One region of the Pantoea sp. App145 genome, then DNA from elsewhere that is predicted to be linked to it. Evidence: predicted binding sites of a transcription regulator. Region 1 holds the regulator's gene; each other region holds the start of a gene.
The links. The regulator LexA, encoded in region 1, represses DNA repair genes until DNA is damaged. The targets are predictions, from matches to a motif close to TNCTGTATGTACATACAGNA.

Region 1 (3,280 bases):
TGTTAAGGATAATTATAGTAGACAATGAATATCAGGTAGCACACTTACGGATTAATCTGTAATTAATAAGTTATATTCCACTATACGAAAACCAACTGTCATGACGCCAGTGGCGGCGCCAGACCAGCCACAACGTGAGTCCGCGTAATGCCAGAAATACCGTCACCGCCAGCCACAAACCATGATTTCCCAACCAGGGTAAGGTGAGCAACGACAGGCCATAACCCAGCGCCGCCAGCGCCATGCTGTTACGCATTTCCCTGCCACGCGTCGCGCCGATAAACATGCCATCCAGCAGATAACACCATACCCCCACCAGGGGCATCACCACCTGCCACACCAGGTAACGGTCGGCGGCTGCGCGGAGTTCGTCCAGCGAGGTCAGCAACCCGACAATTTGTACCCCGCACAGGGCATACATCATGGCGAACAGCAACGCCACCAGGCCTGCCTGACGGCATGCCGCGTGCCAGACCAGCAACAACTGGCTGCGATCTTTCGCACCAACCGCTTCACCAGAGCAGGCTTCAACCGCATAAGCGAAACCATCCAGTGCGTAGGCTGTGAAAGTGAGAAACATCAGCAGAACCGCGTTGACTGCAACCACATCTGGCCCAATGCGCGCGCCAAAGATCGTCAGAGAAGCAAAACAGATTTGCAGCAGAAATGAGCGCAACATAATGTCGCGATTGAGACGAAACAGGCGGGCGGCACCACCGCGCCAGCTCTCTTTCAGCAGGGTGAAATCAATACCACGTAGCTTTAATACCCGAGCTACCATCAACAGCCCGACACCCAGGGTGACGTATTCGGCCAGTGCCGTAGCCGCAGCAGCGCCTGCCACTCCGCAGTGCAGGCCGAGCACAAACAGCAGATCCAGCAGAATATTGACCAGGTTGCCCACCACCAGCAAAACAACGGGTGCGCGTGCATACTGCACACCCAACAGCCAGCCCAGGAGTACCAGATTAGCCAGCGTAGCGGGAGCACTGAGCCAGCGAATCTGAATAAACAGTTGCGCCTGTTGCTGTACCGCAACGCTGCCTCCCATTAGCGCAGCCGCCAGATTGCTGACAGGTGTGCGCAGCAACATAAACAACACACCTGCGATCAATGCGATAAGCAACGGTTGGGTAAGCGCACGCGCCAGCGCCGTTTTATCGCTGGCACCAAATGCCTGGGCAGTCAGTCCGGTCGTGCTCATGCGTAAAAACAACAGCAGCATAAAAATGAAGCTGGTTGCAGTGCTACCCACTGCCACGCCACCGAGATAGATCGGACTGTCAAGATGGCCAATCACCGCGGTATCCACCACGCCGAGCAACGGCACCGTGATATTCGAAAGGATCATCGGCAGCGCCAGCCGCCAGAGTGTCTTATCAGAGGAGGAAAACAGCTGCATCAGCCCGTCCCGGTTTGTGCTGCGCTACAGTTATTTTGGCAAATCAAACCACGGCAGCGCAGAGGCGCTACCGTAGTGGGGGATTTAAAGGATTAAAGCCATTCGCCGTTGCGCACGATACCCACCGCCAGCCCTTCAACGGTGAGTGACTGTTCACGGGTATCGACCACAATCGGCTGGAAGTCACTGTTTTCTGGCAGCAGCTGCACAATCGCGCCCTGCTTTTTCCAGCGTTTCACTGTGACTTCATCATCAATGCGCGCCACCACGACCTGGCCATTGCGCACTTCCTGAGTCTTGTGTACCGCCAGTAAGTCACCATCCATAATGCCGATATCTTTCATCGACATGCCGCTAACGCGCAACAGGAAATCAGCGGTGGGTTTGAAGAGGTTGGCATCAACCTGGTAGTGAGCCTCGATGTGCTCCTGGGCCAGTAACGGTTCACCCGCGGCGACACGGCCAATCAGCGGCAGCCCCTCACTGGCTTCTTCTTCCATTAATAAACGAATACCGCGCGACGCTCCGGAGACGATTTCAATCACGCCTTTGCGTGCCAGAGCCTTCAGATGTTCTTCTGCCGCATTCGGTGAGCGGAAGCCCAGTTGCGCAGCAATTTCCGCACGCGTTGGCGGCATGCCCGTCTGGTTGATATGGTCGCGAATCAGATCATAGACCTGTTGCTGCCTGCTGGTTAACGCTTTCATCCCGCCCCCTGGTTGTTTATACAGTCGCTGTGAGTATATACAGGTATTGGCGAAATGGAAACCAAAACTGAGGGAAAAATCAGCGAGTTGATGAATCCGGAATCCTTATCGCAAATGCGACCAAAGCAGCGCGATCCAGACGAAAATAGCCAGTAAGATAGCTAACAATACGGCAGCCGACCCCATGTCTTTCGCGCGTCCGGCCAGCGGATGACGCTCCTGACCAATGCGGTCGACGACGGCTTCAATGGCACTATTCATAATCTCAACGATGACCACCAGCACCACAGAACCGATCATGAGTACGCGGGAGATCGCGTCAACATCCAGCCAGCATGCCACCACAATCGCCACCAGTGCGGCGATAGCCTCCTGGCGAAATGCCGCTTCATGTTGCCAGGCGGCGCGCAATCCCTGCCAGGAATAACCGGCAGCTTTCACTATCCTGAGAATACCGGTGACGTTATTTGCCATGTCGTTGAACCCTTTACTCGTTTTGACGTCAATGTCTGGGCAGCCGGGAATGGCACGGCCACAGATCTTCGCGGCACTTTCTGGTATGCTTGCCGCGCTTTGCTAACAAGAGGCTTAAAGTTGTCTATGTCAGGTTGGCGTAAACTTTATTATAAATTATTGAATTTACCACTCTCCATTTTGGTAAAGAGTAAGGCTATTCCGTCGGATCCTGTGTCTGAACATGGGTTAGATTCAACGCGGCCAATCCTATATGTGCTGCCTTATGATTCCAAGGCCGATCTACTCACACTGCGTTCGCAGTGTCTGAAACACGATCTGCCGGATCCGCTTACACCACTGGAAATTGATGGCACGTTGTTGCCACGCTATGTCTTTATCCACGACGGTCCACGCGTTTTCCCTTATTTCGTGCCGAATCTGGAGTCAGTGAAGCTATTTCATGACTATCTCGATCTGCATCGCAGCAACCCCGAACTGGATGTGCAAATGCTGCCAGTGTCGGTGATGTTTGGACGCGCACCAGGCCGTGAAGTACAGGGTGAACAGACGCCACATCTGCGCATTCTTAACGGTGTACAGAAGTTCTTTGCCATTCTCTGGCATGGCCGCGACAGCTTTGTCCGCTTCTCGCCGACAGTGTCGCTACGTCAGATGGCAACCGAGCATGGAACTGACAAGTCAATTGCGCAAAAAC
Region 2 (3,280 bases), 1.4 Mb from region 1:
ATTCGTGGACTCGATAAAAGTTTTGCCGGACAACCGTTGTATCAGGATCTCAACCTCGATTTACCGCGGGGGAAGATTGTTTCGATATTCGGCCCCAATGGCTGTGGTAAATCGACGCTGATGAACATGATTGCCGGATTGATTCCGGTCGATCGCGGGCAAATTTTGTTCGACGGTAAAACCCTGGCCGAGACCAATATTGGTTATGTGTTTCAGAACTACCGTGATGCGCTTTTTCCCTGGTTAAGCGCCTGGCAGAACATCGCCTATCCGTTAAAACGGCAGGGGATGAAAGCGGCGGCGGTGAAACAGCGCGTGGCAGAGTTGGCGGAGATGTTTGATATTCGCTTCGATTTGCAGCGTTATCCCTATGAACTTTCCGGTGGGCAACAGCAAACGGTATGCATCATGCGTGCGCTGGCAACCAGACCAGAAGTGATGTTTCTGGATGAACCATTCTCGGCGCTGGATTTTGAGATGACGCTGTTTATCCGCGATAAACTGCAACAGGTCCAACTGGCAACTGGCGTGACAATGCTGATTGTCTCGCATGATCTGGAAGACGCGGTGTTTCTGGCGGATGAGATCCTGCTGCTGACGCGCCGTCCGACGCGTGTTGCCGAAATTGTCCCGTTTGAGCTACCCCGTCCGCGCACTGCTGAGATGATGAGCCACCCGGAGTTCGTCCGGGTAAAAGCGCATACGTTGGCGGTATTTAAACGGGAAATGGCTGGTTAACAATGCGTTTTCTGCAGCGACGCAATTTATTGCGTAACACTAAATTGCGTCGCTGCACCGGGCGTTACATTCAACGTGCGGCATAAATGATAAAAGTCACCACGCCAAATATCTCCAGCTGCTCTTCTTCGCCAGGGATAATCGGCGCGTAGCGCGGGTTCATCGGCAGTAACTGCACGCGCGGCACGCGTTGTAACCGTTTAACCGTAAATTCACCGTTGAGCGCAGCCACCACAATGTCGCCATGTTTTGCGTCCAGCGCGCTATCAACCACCAGCAAATCCCCTTCGCTGATATTGGCATCACGCATCGAATCCCCTTCCACCCGGACAAAATAGGTGGCGTTAGGATGCGCGACCAGATATTCATTCATATCCAGTTTGCGCTCAACATAATCCGCAGCCGGGGAAGGGAAGCCACAGGGTACCGCATCCAGAAACAGCGGCAGGTGTAGGACTTTGGCGGTGAGGGCAGGAGAGAGAAACTTCATAATAGACACTCAAAAATACTGTTGTTATATACAGTGTAATTAATTGTGAGTCGGGATCAAGCCGGTACTCACCCTAAATCGTTAGCCGGTTGTTCCACCAGTGAATTTAGTTGCGGCGGAAAGCTCGTCTGACAAAATCCCCATTGCCGTCTACACTTAACTCTGACGATGTTCTTAGTCTGGTTGCTGTGTTGCTAATAAACTTGTTTGTTTGTGGAGCGTTACCCATCGAAATACCGTCCTGCCGGAAAACCCTCCCCGCCGTTTGTGACTTATCACTGACCCTGGCGGATCACACCCAACCTGCCTCCGAACATCGATATTGCTATCAGCCATTGATACAGGAGGAGTGACGTGACCCCTGCGGTACATGAGAACAGCACCCTGCCGTCGCTAAGCGGCGGGTTATATGCCTTCTTTTTTGATGTCGACGGCACGCTGGCGGCGATTCAGCCTCAGCCCGAGTCGGTTTCGATTCCCGCATCGGTGCGCCAGCATCTGCAACAACTCACCAATCTGAACCATGGCGCACTGGCGCTGGTGTCTGGTCGTCCCGTTGCGCAACTGGATGCGCTGGTTGCGCCACTGGAAGTCCCGGCAGCGGGTGTGCATGGTGCGGAACGGCGTGATGCCAGCGGCAGGATGCATTGCCAGTCACTGCCCGCCGATATTGCGCAAACGCTGCAACGGGAATTGCAGGAGACCATGGATCAATGGCCCGGCACGCAGCTGGAAGTCAAAGGCATGGCGTTTGCGCTGCATTATCGTCGGGCGATGGAGTATGAACAGGCCGTCATCAGTCTGGCTGAAGAGGTGGTGGCACGTTTTCCGGAGCTGGCGCTCCAGCCGGGAAAATGCGTGGTGGAACTGAAACCGCAGGGAATCGATAAAGGCGCGGCCATTCGCGACTTTATGCGGGAAGCGCCTTTTACCGGACGTATTCCGGTATTTGTGGGTGACGATCTGACAGATGAGAAGGGATTTCTGGCCGTTAATGCGCTGGGGGGAATTTCTGTCAAGGTCGGAGAGGGTACAAGCCATGCGCGCTATCGCCTCAGTAGCGTAAATGCGGTGTGGAGCTGGCTTGAGCAATTACTATTACAATCAAAGCATGACAACGTCGGTAAGGAGTCTGGGTTATGAGTCGCTTAGTGGTCGTATCTAACCGTATCGCCATTCCTGATGGGACAAAAGCCAGTGCGGGTGGTCTCGCCGTCGGTTTGCTGGATGCACTGAAAACCACTGGGGGATTGTGGTTTGGCTGGAACGGCGAAATCAGTGAGATTTCTGGCGAAGAGGAGGAGGAGGTCAGCGTCAGCGAGTATGACGGCATTACCTACGCTGCCCTGCCGCTGAATCAAAACGATTATGATCTCTATTATTGCCAGTTTTCCAATACCGTTATCTGGCCTGCCTTTCACTATCGCCTCGATTTGGTGCAATTTCAGCGCGAAGCCTGGGAGGGTTACTGCCGCGTCAATACGCTGCTGGCCGATCGTCTGAAACCGTTGTTACAGGAGGATGATATTTTATGGATTCACGATTATCACCTGTTGCCATTTGCCGCCGAGTTGCGCAAACAGGGCATTAATAATCGCATCGGATTCTTTCTGCATATCCCATTTCCGACGCCAGAGATTTTCAACGCGCTGCCGCCACATAAAGCGCTGCTGGAAATGATGTGCGACTACGATTTGCTGGGTTTCCAGACAGAATCCGATCGCGTGGCCTTCCTCGATAGCCTGAGTCAGCTGACGCAGTTGCAGAATAAAGGCGAGAAGAAACATCGCGCGTTCGGCAACACCTTTATGACTGAGGTGTATCCGATTGGTATCGAACCGGACAGTATTAAAGAGATGGCGGAAGGTGCGCTGCCACCGAAAATGGCGGCCATGAAGCGTGAACTGGGGGATGTGCAAAACATCATTGCCTGTGAGCGTCTGGATTACTCTAAAGGCTTACCGGAACGTTTCCTCGCTTATGAGGCGTTGCTGGAGCACTATCCCCAGCATCGCGGCAAAATCCGTTATTCGCAGATTGCGCCCACTTCGC
Region 3 (3,280 bases), 1.4 Mb from region 1:
GCCAGCCGCAGGAAACCCGTCATCTGCTGGTACATAACGAGCAGGCGGTGATTTCACCCAGTTGGTCGATTCATGCCGGTGTCGGTACCCAGCGTTATACCTTTATCTGGGGCATGGTCGGTGAAAATCAGGTGTTTGATGACATGGACCACGTCAGCGTCAGCGCGCTGCGTTAAAGCACAGGGGAAATACCATGATTCTGAATGCTTTTTGTCTTGAAGGAAAAGTGGCGCTGGTCACCGGTTGTAATACCGGGCTGGGCCAGGGGATGGCGCTCGGACTGGCGCAGGCTGGCTGCGATATTATCGGGGTAAACCGTGCCGGGCCTGATGATACGGCAGAAAAAGTCATCACGCTGGGTCGCCGTTTCTGGTCAATTCAAGCCGATCTCACTCAGCCGTCCACCGTGCCGCACATTGTGGAACAGGCGGTGGCACAGGCAGGTCACATTGATATTCTGGTCAACAACGCTGGCATTATCCGCCGTGAAGATGCCCTGAATTTCAGTGAAAAAGACTGGGATGATGTCATGAACATTAACAGCAAGAGCCTGTTTTTTCTCTCACAGCAGGTCGCCCGACAATTCATTGCTCAGGGGCGTGGCGGTAAGATCATTAACATTGCCTCGATGCTGTCGTTTCAGGGGGGCATTCGCGTTCCTTCCTACACGGCGTCCAAAAGCGCGGTAATGGGGCTGACGCGGCTGATGGCCAACGAATGGGCGAAGCATGGCATCAATGTCAACGCCATTGCCCCCGGCTATATGGCGACGAATAACACGCAACAGATTCGCGATGATGAATCGCGCAGTGAAGAGATCCTCGCCCGTATTCCGGCCGGACGCTGGGGGTTGCCGGACGATATGATGGGGCCAGTGGTGTTCCTCGCCTCCAGCGCTTCTGACTACGTCCACGGCTACACCGTGGCAGTGGACGGTGGCTGGCTGGCACGCTAAGCCTCTCATTTCCCGCGTCATTCTGGCGCGGGTATCGTCTTAAATTCACGCCTGGTTACAGCGTCACATATTCTCATTCACTGGATAAATCCCTATACTGGATGCATCGACAGTTTGCAGCCAGGTTTTATCATGACGGCCGAAGGCCACATCATTTTCGCCATTGCCAGCGCTATTTTTGCCAAACGCGCCGAGCTGACACCCGTGATGGCCAGTGCCGACTGGTGGCATCTGGTGCCTGCTACGCTGCTGACCTGCCTGCTGCCGGATATCGATCACCCTAAATCGGTGCTGGGACAACGGCTGCGATGGCTTTCTCAGCCGATTGCACGTGCCTTTGGTCATCGTGGCTTTACCCACAGTTTACTGGCGGTGGCGGTGAGTCTCTGGCTATTCCAGATTAATGTTCCCGCCAGCTGGCCGATTCCTGCCGATGTATTGCAAGGCATGACCCTCGGCTATCTCAGCCATATTGTCGCCGATATGCTCACCCCGGCGGGTGTTCCCCTGCTGTGGCCCTGCCGCTGGCGCTTTCGCCTGCCAGTGCTCAATAGCCAGAAAGGCAACCAACTGGAGCGCGCCCTGTGCCTGGCATTGGTGGGTTATGCCCTGTGGTTTCCACCCGGCCTGCCATCTTTTGGTGCAAACGGCTGGCCGGAACAGTTGTTCAGCACGCTACAAAATGGCGTTGGCCGATTAATTAATAGCCAGAACGAACGATAATCAGACAAAAATCAGCATATTGTTATAATCAATTCCATTTGGATATAAGCCTGCTGTTTTATGAACTGATAACATGCCGCCATTCCTGCGAAGGAATCACCCTGTATTCCGCGCCCGCACATGCAGAGGCGCGGCAAATCTCTGGAGTAGAGCATGGATTTTCCCCTGATTATTAATCTCGTGGTGTTCGCCGCGCTGCTGGTGCTGCTGGCTCGCATCGGTAATGATCGCTGGAGCCTGTCAAAACGCGTCCTGACAGGCCTGGTCTTCGGCGTGCTGTTTGGCCTGGCGCTGCAAACCCTTTATGGTGAGAACAGCCCGGTGATTAAAGCCTCGATCAGCTGGTTCAATATTGTGGGCAATGGCTATGTGCAGCTGCTGCAAATGATTGTGATGCCGCTGGTTTTCGCCTCGATCCTCAGCGCGGTAGCGCGTCTGCATAATGCCTCTTCGCTGGGTAAAATCAGCGTCCTGACCATTGGCGTGCTGTTGTTTACCACCGCTATCTCAGCGCTGGTCGGCGTGATGGTAACCGGCCTGTTTGGCCTGAGTGCCGAGGGCCTGGTGCAAGGGGCGCAGGAAACCGCGCGTCTGAACGCAATTCAAAGCAACTACATTGGCAAAGTGGCCGATCTCACCGTGCCGCAGCTGCTGCTCTCCTTTATCCCGAAAAATCCGTTTGCGGACCTGACCGGTGCCAGCCCGACTTCGATCATCAGCGTGGTGATTTTTGCGGCCTTCCTCGGTGTTGCCGCCTTGCAGTTGCTGAAAGATGACAAGACCAAAGGCGAGCGCGTACTGGTTGCCATCGATACCCTGCAATCCTGGGTGATGAAGCTGGTGCGTTTGATCATGAAGCTGACGCCTTACGGTGTGCTGGCGCTGATGACCAAAGTGGTGGCGGGTTCTAATTTGCAGGACATCATCAAGCTCGGTGGCTTTGTGGTGGCTTCGTATCTTGGTCTCGCCATTATGTTTGGCGTGCACGCGCTGTTGCTGTCCGTCAATGGTATCAACCCGCTGCGTTTCTTCCGTAAAGTCTGGCCGGTGATTACCTTTGCCTTCACCAGCCGCTCCAGTGCAGCCAGCATTCCGCTGAATGTGGAAACCCAGACCCGCCGCCTTGGTGTGCCGGAATCTATCGCCAGTTTCTCCGCCTCGTTCGGTGCCACTATCGGCCAGAACGGTTGTGCCGGTTTGTATCCGACCATGCTGGCGGTGATGGTTGCGCCGACGGTAGGCATCAACCCGTTTGATCCGCTGTGGATTGCCACCCTGGTAGGCATTGTGACGCTGAGCTCGGCGGGCGTTGCCGGTGTCGGCGGTGGTGCCACCTTTGCCGCGTTGATTGTGCTGCCTGCGATGGGTCTGCCCGTGACGCTGGTTGCGCTGCTGATCTCCATTGAACCGCTGATCGACATGGGCCGTACCGCGCTCAACGTCAACGGTGCGATGACCGCCGGTTCTCTCACCAGTCGCTGGCTCGGTCTGACCGATAAGAAAGTGCTGGAAAGCGACGAACACGCCGAACTGGCGCATCGTTAAGCCATCGATACCAGATGCGACTCAGTGCGCATCTGGTCAATCCCCCTCAGGTTTTCC

Region 2: a site for LexA is predicted at 1,245-1,264, ahead of umuD (translesion error-prone DNA polymerase V autoproteolytic subunit). Genes of this name have one in related genera too.
Region 3: a site for LexA is predicted at 1,051-1,070, ahead of RCF31_RS04615 (metal-dependent hydrolase). Genes of this name have one in related genera too.

What each region holds. Positions count from the first base shown of each region.
Region 1 is NZ_CP133290.1:2,477,142-2,480,421, forward strand. It holds gene dinF (MATE family efflux transporter DinF) at 71-1,402, opposite strand; gene lexA (transcriptional repressor LexA) at 1,495-2,109, opposite strand; gene RCF31_RS11340 (diacylglycerol kinase) at 2,215-2,583, opposite strand; gene plsB (glycerol-3-phosphate 1-O-acyltransferase PlsB) at 2,710-3,280, shown strand, end outside.
Region 2 is NZ_CP133290.1:1,073,387-1,076,666, reverse strand. It holds gene RCF31_RS04820 (ABC transporter ATP-binding protein) at 1-738, shown strand, start outside; gene umuD (translesion error-prone DNA polymerase V autoproteolytic subunit) at 809-1,228, opposite strand; gene otsB (trehalose-phosphatase) at 1,583-2,371, shown strand; gene otsA (alpha,alpha-trehalose-phosphate synthase) at 2,368-3,280, shown strand, end outside.
Region 3 is NZ_CP133290.1:1,030,894-1,034,173, forward strand. It holds gene kduI (5-dehydro-4-deoxy-D-glucuronate isomerase) at 1-176, shown strand, start outside; gene kduD (2-dehydro-3-deoxy-D-gluconate 5-dehydrogenase KduD) at 194-955, shown strand; gene RCF31_RS04615 (metal-dependent hydrolase) at 1,088-1,678, shown strand; gene RCF31_RS04620 (L-cystine transporter) at 1,832-3,223, shown strand.